3 regions of the Georgenia wutianyii genome follow, and region 2 is predicted to be linked to each of the others. Evidence: riboswitches for the same ligand, from Rfam matches in the RefSeq annotation. Region 2 holds a riboswitch; each other region holds the start of a gene.
What was found. A riboswitch is a leader RNA that binds a small molecule or an ion and turns the genes downstream of it on or off. The one in region 2 is predicted to bind S-adenosylmethionine.
Positions count from the first base shown of each region.

Region 1 (3,263 bases), 470 kb from region 2:
CGACGCCGATCCCGAGCGCCGACATGACGAGCTCGAGGAGGTCGCGCGGGCGGCGCACGCGCACGGCCGGGAGGTCGACGAGGAGCACCTTGCGCCGGGGCGCCTCCGGGGCGCCGGGCGCGGGCGTGCGGGTGTCGCCCGGCCGCTCCGTCATGCGCCCGATTCTAGGACGTGCGGCCTGCGCAGACGCGGGAGCCGGGTGGGCGTGGCCCTTTCCGGGCGGTTCAGGTGAGTCCGAGGGTCCGCAGCACGGACTCCGGCAGCAGCGAGTAGCCGACGAAGGCGACGACGTCGATGAGCGTGTGGGCGAGGACGAGCGGCATGGTGCGCCGTCGTCTGCGGTAGTACTCGGCGAACACGACGCCCATGGCGACGTTGGCCAGGCCCGGTCCGATGCCCTGGTAGAGGTGGTAGGAACCGCGCAGCAGCGAGCTCGCGGCGACGACCGACGCGGGGCGCCAGCCGAGCTGCTCGAGCCGCTCGATGAGGTAGCCGGCTGCGATGACCTCCTCGAGGAGCGCGTTCTTCAGCGCGGCGAGGATGAGCACCGGGACGGTCCACCAGTACTGGTCGAGCGTGGCGGCCTGCACCTCGACGGTGATGCCGAGCGCGCGGCCCAGCGCGTACACCCCGAGCCCGGGCACCCCGATGAGCGCCGCGAGGCCGACGCCGACGGCGAGGTCGCGCCAGGGGCGGGAGAACGTGAGACCGATGCGGCTGGTGGCGCGCCGTCCGGGCTCGCTGAGGAGGAAGAGCGCGAGGGCGACCGGCACGAGCGCGAACCCGATGTTGAGCAGCTGGTAGGTGAGGTCGAGGTAGGGGCGCGGGGAGCGCGAGGGGTTGAGCGCGGTGGTCTGCTGCCGCAGCGGCGCCTCGGCGGTGAGGCGGGCGATGATGTTGACGACGGCGTACACCCCGGACTGCCCGAGGGACAGGCCGAGGACGATCCACACCTCGGTCCGCAGCCGGCGGGCCGGGGCGTCGGTGCGCGGCGGCATGAAGCGGTTATAGCAGGAGGCGGGCGGGGCGGCTCGCCGGGCATCTCCGGTGGCGCCCGGATGGCAAGACGCACGTCTCGCCAGCCGGACGCACTTGCCAGGACCCGGATTCGCGATCCTACGATGTGGCCACCATCCAGAGCAGCCGAGAGACCTGGCTCGTCGACGCTGCAGCAACCCGATCCGTCGGGTGCTCCCGCCAGGACCGATGGAAGGACGTCTCTCGTGATCAGCCTGACCGACCTGCGCAAGGTCTACCGCAGCCGCGGTGGCCGCGAGGTCGTCGCGCTCGACGGCATCGACCTCCACGTCCCGCGCGGCGCGATCCACGGGATCGTCGGGGAGTCCGGGGCCGGCAAGTCGACCCTCGTCCGCTGCCTCACCGCCCTCGAGCGCCCGACCTCCGGGACCGTGAGCATCGACGGCGTCCCGCTCGCCGGCCTCGGTGAGCGGGAGCTGCGCCGCCAGCGGCGCCGCATCGGGATGGTCTTCCAGCACGTCAACCTGCTCGAGGCGCGCACGGCGGCGGCCAACGTCGCCTACCCGCTGCGGGTCGCCCGCGTGCCGCGCGAGCGTCGCGACGAGCGGGTGCGCGAGCTGCTCGAGCTCGTCGGGCTCGGCGACCGGGCCGACGCCTACCCGGCCCAGCTCTCCGGCGGCCAGAAGCAGCGCGTCGGCATCGCCCGCGCGCTGGCGGCCGAGCCCGCAGTCCTCCTGTGCGACGAGCCGACGTCGGCGCTCGACTCCGACACCACCCGCCAGATCCTCGGGCTCATCCGCGACGTCCGCGACCGGCTCGGGATCACCGTCCTCATCATCACCCACGAGATGGCCGTCGTCCGCGAGGTGTGCGACTCGGTCAGCCTCCTCGACCACGGCCGCGTCGCCGAGCACGGGCCGATCGACGTCGTCGCCGGTGACCACGGCACCCGCCTGGCCCGCGCACTCGTCCCGCTGCCTCCCGAGCCGCGCGAGGAGGGCCGCGCCACCCTCGAGCTGTCCTTCGGCGGTGAGGTGAGCACCGCCCGGGTGCTCGCCGCCGTCGCCGCGCTCGGCGAGGAGGCCGACGTCTCCGCCGGCACCATCGAGACCCTTGCCGGCACCCGGGTGGGCCGGCTGCGACTGTCCGTCCCGGTGTCCGCCGCCCTCGTCGCGCAGCGAGAGCTGCGCGCGGCCGGGGTCCACGTCGAGGAGGTGGCGCCGTGAGCTGGCTGCAGGACGCCCTCGCCAACCGGGTCATCACCGAGCAGCTGCCCGAGGCGACCCTCCAGACCCTCTACATGACGGGGCTGTCGACCGTCATCACCATCCTCCTCGGCCTGCCGCTCGGCCTCGCGCTCGTCGTCACCGCGCCCGGGGGCCTGCGCCCCGCGCCGGCGCTGAACACGGTGCTGTCCGTCGTCGTCAACGTCGGGCGCTCGATCCCGTTCATCATCCTCATGGTCGCGATCCTGCCGCTCACCCGGCTCCTCACCGGGACCACCTACGGGTGGCGGTCCGCCGTCGTCCCCCTCGCCGTCGCCGCCATCCCCTTCTTCGCCCGGCTCGTGGAGAACGCGGTGCGCGAGGTGGCCCCGGGGAAGGTCGAGGCGGCCCAGATGGTCGGTGCCTCCCGGCTCGGGATCGTCGGCGGCGTCCTCGTCCGCGAGGCACTGCCCGCGCTCGTCGGCGGCGTCACCGTCACCGTCATCACGCTCATCTCCTACTCCGCGATGGCCGGCGCGCTCGGGGCCGAGGGCCTCGGTGCGCTCGCCGTCAACCACGGCTACCAACGCTTCCAGACCGACGTCATGGTCGTGACCGTCGTCGTGATCATCGTGCTCGTCCAGCTGATCCAGATGCTCGGGGACCGGGTCGTGCGACTCGTCGACCACCGCTGAGCCCCACCGAGAGGACCCAACCCATGCGCACCACCCGACCCGTGCTGCTCGCCGCGCTCGCCGCCGTCACCACCCTCGCGCTCGCCGCCTGCGGCGACACCGCCGAGGAGGAGCCGGCCGCCGCCACCGGTGAGTCCGGCGGCATCGCGACGATCGTCATCGGTGCCAGCCCGACCCCCCACGCCGAGATCCTCGAGTTCGTCCAGGAGAACCTCGCCGAGGACGCCGGCTTCACCCTCGACATCATCGAGTACACCGACTACGTCCAGCCCAACGTCCAGCTCGCCGAGGGTGAGCTCGACGCGAACTTCTTCCAGCACCTGCCGTACTTCGAGGCCGAGGTCGCCGAGAAGGGGTACGACTTCGCCCACTTCGACGGCGTCCA
Region 1 is NZ_CP040899.1:3,383,785-3,387,047, reverse strand. Features, by position in the region: gene FE251_RS15050 (lysylphosphatidylglycerol synthase transmembrane domain-containing protein) at 1-154, opposite strand, end outside; gene FE251_RS15045 (CPBP family intramembrane glutamic endopeptidase) at 225-998, opposite strand; SAM riboswitch class I at 1,128-1,213, shown strand; gene FE251_RS15040 (methionine ABC transporter ATP-binding protein) at 1,224-2,204, shown strand; gene FE251_RS15035 (methionine ABC transporter permease) at 2,201-2,878, shown strand; gene FE251_RS15030 (MetQ/NlpA family ABC transporter substrate-binding protein) at 2,902-3,263, shown strand, end outside.
Region 1: linked by a shared signal. The riboswitch ahead of FE251_RS15040 (methionine ABC transporter ATP-binding protein) and the one ahead of FE251_RS01865 (O-succinylhomoserine sulfhydrylase) in region 2 are both predicted to bind S-adenosylmethionine.

Region 2 (3,263 bases):
TCGAACTGCCGACACCCGCTTTAGGAGAGCGGTGCTCTATCCCCTGAGCTACGAGGGCGGGGCACGGGCTAGCCTACCCGCGCCCGGGCGCGGGCACGTCATGCGGGCACCACCCCGGGCTGCGGACGCCCGCGCCCACTACAGTCCCGGCCATGGCCTCGCGCGTGCTCGACGTCCCGCCCGACCGCGCGTTCCGGCTCGTCGCCACGCTCGGCCGGCACGACCGGTGGATCCCGCTCACCCACGTCGCGGCGCCCCCGGGCCCGGCCCGGACCGGCGACGTCGTCCTCGCGCGCACCGCGGGGGTGTTCGTCGACCGGATGCAGGTCGCGCGCGCCGACCCACCCCACGAGCTCGTCCTGCGCAAGCTCGGGCCCGTGCTCCTGGGGACCTCGACGATCACCGTGTCCCCCGCCGCGGGCGGCCGGTCACGCGTGACGTGGACCTACGACGCCCACCTGCGTGGCCCCGTGCCCGCCCCCGGCGTGCTCAACCCCGTGCTCGAGGCGATGGCGGCCGTGGCGATGTGGCGGATGGCCCGCTGGGTGCGGCGCACCCGGCCGGCCGGCTGACCCGCCTCAGGCCGCCGGCCGGCGCACGGCGCGCACCGCGGCGAGCGCCTGGTCGAGGTCGGCGCGCAGGTCGGCGACCTCCTCCAGCCCCACCGACAGCCGCACGGTCGCGTCGCTGATCCCCACCCGGGCACGCCCGTCGGGACCGAGCCGCCGGTGCGTCGTCGTCGCCGGGTGGGTGACCAGCGACTTCGTGTCCCCGAGGTTGTTGGAGATGAGCACGAGTCGCAGGGCGTCGAGGAACGCGAACGCCTCGGCCCGGCCCGCCGGACGGCCGTCGACGACGAGGTCGAACGTCACCACCGTGCCGCCGCCGCTCATCTGGGCGCGGGCGAGCGCCGCCTGCGGGTGGGAGTCGAGGAAGGGGTAGTGGACGCGGCCGATGCCGGGCCGGGTCTCCAGCCACCGGGCGAGCTCGAGGGCCGCGGCGCTCTGCGCGCGCACCCGCAGCGGCAGCGTCTCCAGGCCCTTGAGCAGCACCCACGCGTTGAACGGGCTGAGCGTGGGCCCGGTGTTGCGCAGCACGAGCCGCAGCGGCCCGTGGACGAACTCGCGGCTGCCGAGCACCGCGCCCCCCATCGTCCGACCCTGCCCGTCGATGTGCTTGGTCGCCGAGTAGACGACGACGTCGGCGCCCTGGGGCAGCACCCGCTGGAGCACCGGGGTGGCCAGGACGTTGTCGACGACGACCGTCGCTCCCGCGGCGTGGGCGAGCGCGCTCACCGCGGCGACGTCGACGACGTCCTGCATCGGATTGGACGGTGTCTCGAAGAAGACGACGTCGGCCGGCGTGGCCAGGGCCCGCCGCCAGTCGGCGAGGTCGTGGGCGTCGACGTAGTCGGTGACCACGCCCCAGCGGGCGAGGAGGTCCTCGAAGACCGTCACGGTCGAGCCGAACAGGGCGCGGCCGGCGACGATGCGCGACCCGCTGCGCACGAGGGCGGCGAGGGTGGAGAAGACCGCGGACATGCCCGAGGCGGTCGCCAGGCACGCCTCGGCCCCCTCCAGTGCGCGCAGCCGCTCCTCGAACGTCGAGACCGTCGGGTTCTCGTAGCGCGCGTAGGTGAACCGGTCGAGGGTGCCTTCGAAGGCCGCCTCGGCGTCCGCGGCGCCGTCGTAGACGAAGCCCTGGGTGAGGAACAGCGCCTCCGAGGTCTCCTGGAAGCCGGTGCGCGCGTGCCCGGCGTGGACGGCGCGCGTCGCCGGTCCCCAGGCCGGGTCGGGGTCCGGGTAGCCGCCGGGGCCGGGACAGGCGGGGCGGGCGGGGTCGGTGGCCATGGCTCCTCCATCGTTCCTGGCGGGAGCACCCGTGGACCGGGTTGCTGCAGCGTCGTCGAGCCAGGTCTCTCGGCTGCTCTGGATGGGTCGACCCGATGCTAGCCAGAGGGCCGGGGCGGGCGCGGGCGGCCACCTGGCCGGTCCCACCAGGTGGACCGAGAAGGGCGACAGCCCGGCCTCCGTGGGACGGGGTGGCGCGCGGCATGGGCAGTTCTCCCCATGGTCAGGGCCGCACCCCCGAGGCGAGGATGACCGCGGGGGCACCGGCGCCCCGTGCGGCCCGGTGAGAAAGGTGGTCGCCATGTCTGCACAGACCGTCCAGCGCGCTCGGCGCCAGGCGCACAGCAAGGTTGCGCGCTTCCGGCTCGACGTCGCGGAGTGGACCGTGCTGCGCTCCGCGCTGCTCTCCCACGCCCCCGGCGCCGGCACGCCGGCCGGGTTCGAGCCCGAGTCCTTCGGCCTGGACCCCGACACCCCGCTCACCGACGAGCAGCGGGCGCGCGCCTGGGCAGGCCTCCAGCTGCGCGGCCTGGCCAGCCACGTCCCGGCGGAGGACACCGTCACCGCCCTCACCCCGCCGTGCGTCCTCGGCATGCTCCAGCTCCTGGAGTCCGAGGTGCGGGTCGACGTCGCCTCCTGGGCCGGTGACGTCGTCGTCAACCAGGCCGTCGCGTGGAGCGCCGGCCGCACGGCAGCCCTGTCCCGCCGCCGCCGGCAGGCGGGGGTCACCGGCGGTGAGGCGGTGCTCGAGCAGGAGCCCGTCGTCGAGGTCTCGCTCTCCGCGGCCGGTGGCCTGCTCAACGAGGTCGTGCGGGCGCTGCCCGGCCCGACCGCCTCCTTCGGCCCCGAGCACCGCTCGCCCGTGCGCGTGGGCTGGCCCCAGTCGGCCGCGATCGCCCGGGCGATGCGTTCCGGGCGGCAGGACGTCGCCGCCCACCTCGCGGGCCTGCCGACCTCCGCCCTGTCGGTCCTCGGCTCGCTGGCCGGCGACGTCACCGGCGGCGCCTCGGTGAGCGCGGTCCGGCTGCGCGGCGCCGAGGCGCTCGCCTTCCGCGGGGTGTGGCTGTGGACCGAGGCCGACGTCGTGGAGCTCGTCGACGCCAGCTCCCACGCGGTGACCCTGCGCCGCTCGGACCTCGGCCAGGTCCGCCAGGAGCTGCTCTCCGCCCTCACCGGTCTGCTCCACGCCGAGGAGGTCCTGTGACGGAGTCCCTCACGGTCGGTGGGGGCGCGACCGGGGTTCTCGCGCGCGTCGCCGACATGCGGGCCACCGCCGACGTCCTGGACACCAAGGGCGACGTCGCCCGCAGCCTCGCCACGCAGGTCGCCGAGGTCGCGGTGCACGACGCCGTGCTCGGGTCCCAGGTCCTCTCACCGGTCACCGGAGCGCGGGTCCTCGGGGAGGTCGCCCAG
Region 2 is NZ_CP040899.1:395,951-399,213, reverse strand. Features, by position in the region: tRNA gene FE251_RS01875 (tRNA-Arg) at 1-58, opposite strand, end outside; gene FE251_RS01870 (SRPBCC family protein) at 153-572, shown strand; gene FE251_RS01865 (O-succinylhomoserine sulfhydrylase) at 579-1,850, opposite strand; SAM riboswitch class I at 1,855-1,939, opposite strand; gene FE251_RS01860 (hypothetical protein) at 2,152-3,054, shown strand; gene FE251_RS01855 (alpha/beta hydrolase family protein) at 3,051-3,263, shown strand, end outside.

Region 3 (3,263 bases), 820 kb from region 2:
CGAGATCGCCGGCTACGACATCACGAGCACCGCCTCCAAGGACCTCGCCAAGATCGTGTCGGTGCTGCGCCAGGAGAACCACTTCGTCACCCGGCTCACCGTGCGCCAGCTCGTCGCCTTCGGCCGCTTCCCCTACTCCAAGGGCCGCCTCACCGCCGCCGACGAGGAGCTCGTCAGCCAGGCGATCGACTTCCTCGAGCTCGGCGACCTCGAGGACCGCTACCTCGACCAGCTCTCCGGTGGGCAGCGCCAGCGCGCCTACGTCGCCATGGTGCTGTGCCAGGACACCGAGTTCGTCCTCCTCGACGAGCCGCTCAACAACCTCGACATGCGCCACTCGGTCCAGATGATGCAGCACCTGCGCCGCGCCGCTGCCGAGCTGGGACGCACGATCGTCGTCGTCCTCCACGACATCAACTTCGCCAGCCACTACGCCGACCACATCTGCGCCGTCAAGGACGGGAAGATCGCGGAGTTCGGGACGTGCGAGTCGATCATGGACGACGACGTCCTCACCCGGGTCTTCGACACCCCGGTCCGGGTCATCCCCGGCCCGAACGGCCCGCTCGCCGTCTACTACTGAGGGCTCGCCGCGCGGAAGTCGGCTGTTGGAAGTCGGCTCTCGCGCGCAAGTCGGCTGTCGCGAGGTCATCACGGTGCCCGGCGGCGAGCTGGGCCGCGGCCGCGACTGCCTCTGAGCGCCACCGCGCGTGAGACCGCCGGGCGCGGGCGCGGTGTCACCCGCGCTCGGCCGTCTCACCCGCGGTCGGCCCCGGGGCGTGAGGCCGGAGGCGTCAGGCGCGGCGGCGCGGCGGTGGGCGGGGAGGACAGGGTGGGGACCCGTCGAGCCGCGTCTTGGGGGGTGAGACGGGGTGGTTGACACGCGGAACGTGGCGCGACTAGCGTCTGCGCCAGGTTCAGAGCACCAGTGCGCGCCTCGAGCGCGCTAAGCCCCGGCTTGCTGGTCGGCAACCCGCCACGTGCGGTGGGTGCCCCGGGTGATGACCTGGCCCCGCGACGAGCGCGGGGCAACGCGGCGCACCGACAGGTGCCGAGCACGAAGGAAGTACGGCGATGACCACGCACCAGAGCCCCCGGCCGATCACCAGCCGAAGCGGCGCCTCGATGTGCATGTGGGCTCGCCCCTGTATGTCCGCCTGAGACATACCCGCGATGCCTCGGCCCCGAGCCGGCGCATCACCCCTGGGCCAGCCCCGGCCGCCGGCGAGTGACACGCCGCGCGCCGGACCCGGCGGCCCAGCCCACTTCCTTCGGGCGCGTCACACGCGCCGCGAGCCGAAACGGTGACCCGTCATGTCCACTGCCTTCCTCCCCACCCGCACCACCGAGACCACCTCGACCACGGCGACCATCGCCCTCGACCTCTCCGGCCTCGGCGCCCCCGCCCACGACCGCGGCGCGGCCGCCGGGCTGCCCGCCGAGCAGGCCAACCTCGTGCGCCTCGCCTCCTACGCCCGTGCCGCGCACAAGGGCGGGGTCTCCTTCGTCACGCTCGGTGAGGACTTCCGCCTCCGGGCCGACGCCTCGCCGCGCGCCAACGCCTGGCTCGACCCCGTGATCGCCGCCCGCCGCATCAGCCCCAGCGCCGGCGGCACCGGGCTCGTCCCCAGCGTGCAGCTGGGCCGGGCGGACGCCGCCGTCGCCGCCGAGCTCGCCCAGTTCAACCGCAAGAGCGGCTCCTGGGCCGGCCTGCAGGTCTCCCGTGGGCGGGACGAGCGCGTCAGCGCGCTGCCGCAGCTCGGTGACCTGCTCGAGGACCTCATCCGCACCGCCGAGGCCCGCTCGAGCCAGCGGCCGACCGTCGTCCTGCCGCTGGAGCAGGAGGCCGAGCTGCCGGCCGTGGCCGAGCTCGCCGACGTCGTCCGGCTGCGCGAGGCGGACCTCGGGTGGGCGCGCGAGCTGCGTTTCGCCGTGCGCTCCGCGGCACGGGCCGCAGGGCGCCCGCCCGTCCGCGTCCTCGTCGACCTGCGCACCGTCATCGCAGCCGACTACGAGTCCGCCCGGGCGCGGGCCGACCTCCTCAGCGACATCGCCGGGGGCACCGGCTCCTGGGAGGGCGCGCTCGAGGCCGTCGGTACCGTCGGCGACGTCGTCACGACGATCGAGAAGTGGCTCGAGGCCGGCGCGGCGGACGGGTTCGTCGTCCTGCCCGGCTCGATCCCCGCGGACGTCACCCGCCTCATCCGGGGGATCATCCCGGCGCTGCAGGCCCGGGGCCTCGTCGCGACGTCCGGCGCCGAGGTCGGGCGCGTCCGGGACTGAGACGGCCGCGGGGTCTCGGGCGGCGCGGACCCCGCCTCACCCCTCGTGGCAGGATGGGGGCGCGGGCCCGTCCCGCCCGCGCCCGAGCCTGCGTGAGGAGTGCGATGGTCACCGAGGAGCCCCCGACCGGGAGCGTCGTCGTCGGTACCGACGGGTCGGCGAACGCCGAGCTCGCCGTCGACTGGGCGGCCCGCGAGGCCGCACGCCGCTCCGCCGGCCTCCACATCGTCTACGCCTTCCCGTGGGTGACCCACGCGCACGCCTGGGACTTCGCGCCTCCGCCCGAGGTGACCGAGACCGGTGAGCGCATCGTGTCGGCCGTCGTGGAGCGGGTGCTCGAGTCCCACCCCGGGCTCGAGGTCACCCGCGATGTGCTCGTCGAGTCCCCGGCGGAGGCGCTCGTCGAGGCGTCACGACGCGCGGTGGTCGTCGTCGTCGGCTCCGGCGGGCTGGGGGAGTCCGACGACGCGCTCATGGGGTCCGTCGCCCAGAAGGTCGCGGCCCACGCCGCCTGCGCCGTCGTCGTCGTGCGCGACGTGCCGCCCGGCGGGGACACGGCGCCCGTCGTCGTGGGCATGGACCCGGAGGAGGGGGCACCCGAGGCGATGGAGTACGCCTTCGAGGAGGCGGCCCGGCGCGGGACCGACCTCGTCGTCGTCCAGGCGAGCCAGGACGACCACGCCCTCCTCGAGGACATCCCCGTCCTCGGCGACCACTACCGCGAGGTGGCGCGACTGCACGCCGAGCACACCGCCGAGCGGCTCCAGACCTGGCGACGGCGCTTCCCCCACGTTCCCGCGGAGCTGCGCCTGGTCCACGAGCGACCGGTACGCGCCCTCGTCCACGCGGCGGCCGAGGCGAGCATCGTCGTCGTCGGCAGCCGGGGACGCGGTGGGCTCGCCGGCCTCCTCCTCGGCTCGGTGAGCCGGGGCGTGGCGAACCGGGCCCCGGTCGTCGCGGTCGTCCGCACCCGCCACGAC
Region 3 is NZ_CP040899.1:1,220,879-1,224,141, forward strand. Features, by position in the region: gene FE251_RS05460 (iron ABC transporter ATP-binding protein) at 1-583, shown strand, start outside; SAM riboswitch class IV at 915-1,040, shown strand; gene FE251_RS05465 (LLM class oxidoreductase) at 1,315-2,283, shown strand; gene FE251_RS05470 (universal stress protein) at 2,388-3,263, shown strand, end outside.
Region 3: linked by a shared signal. The riboswitch ahead of FE251_RS05465 (LLM class oxidoreductase) and the one ahead of FE251_RS01865 (O-succinylhomoserine sulfhydrylase) in region 2 are both predicted to bind S-adenosylmethionine.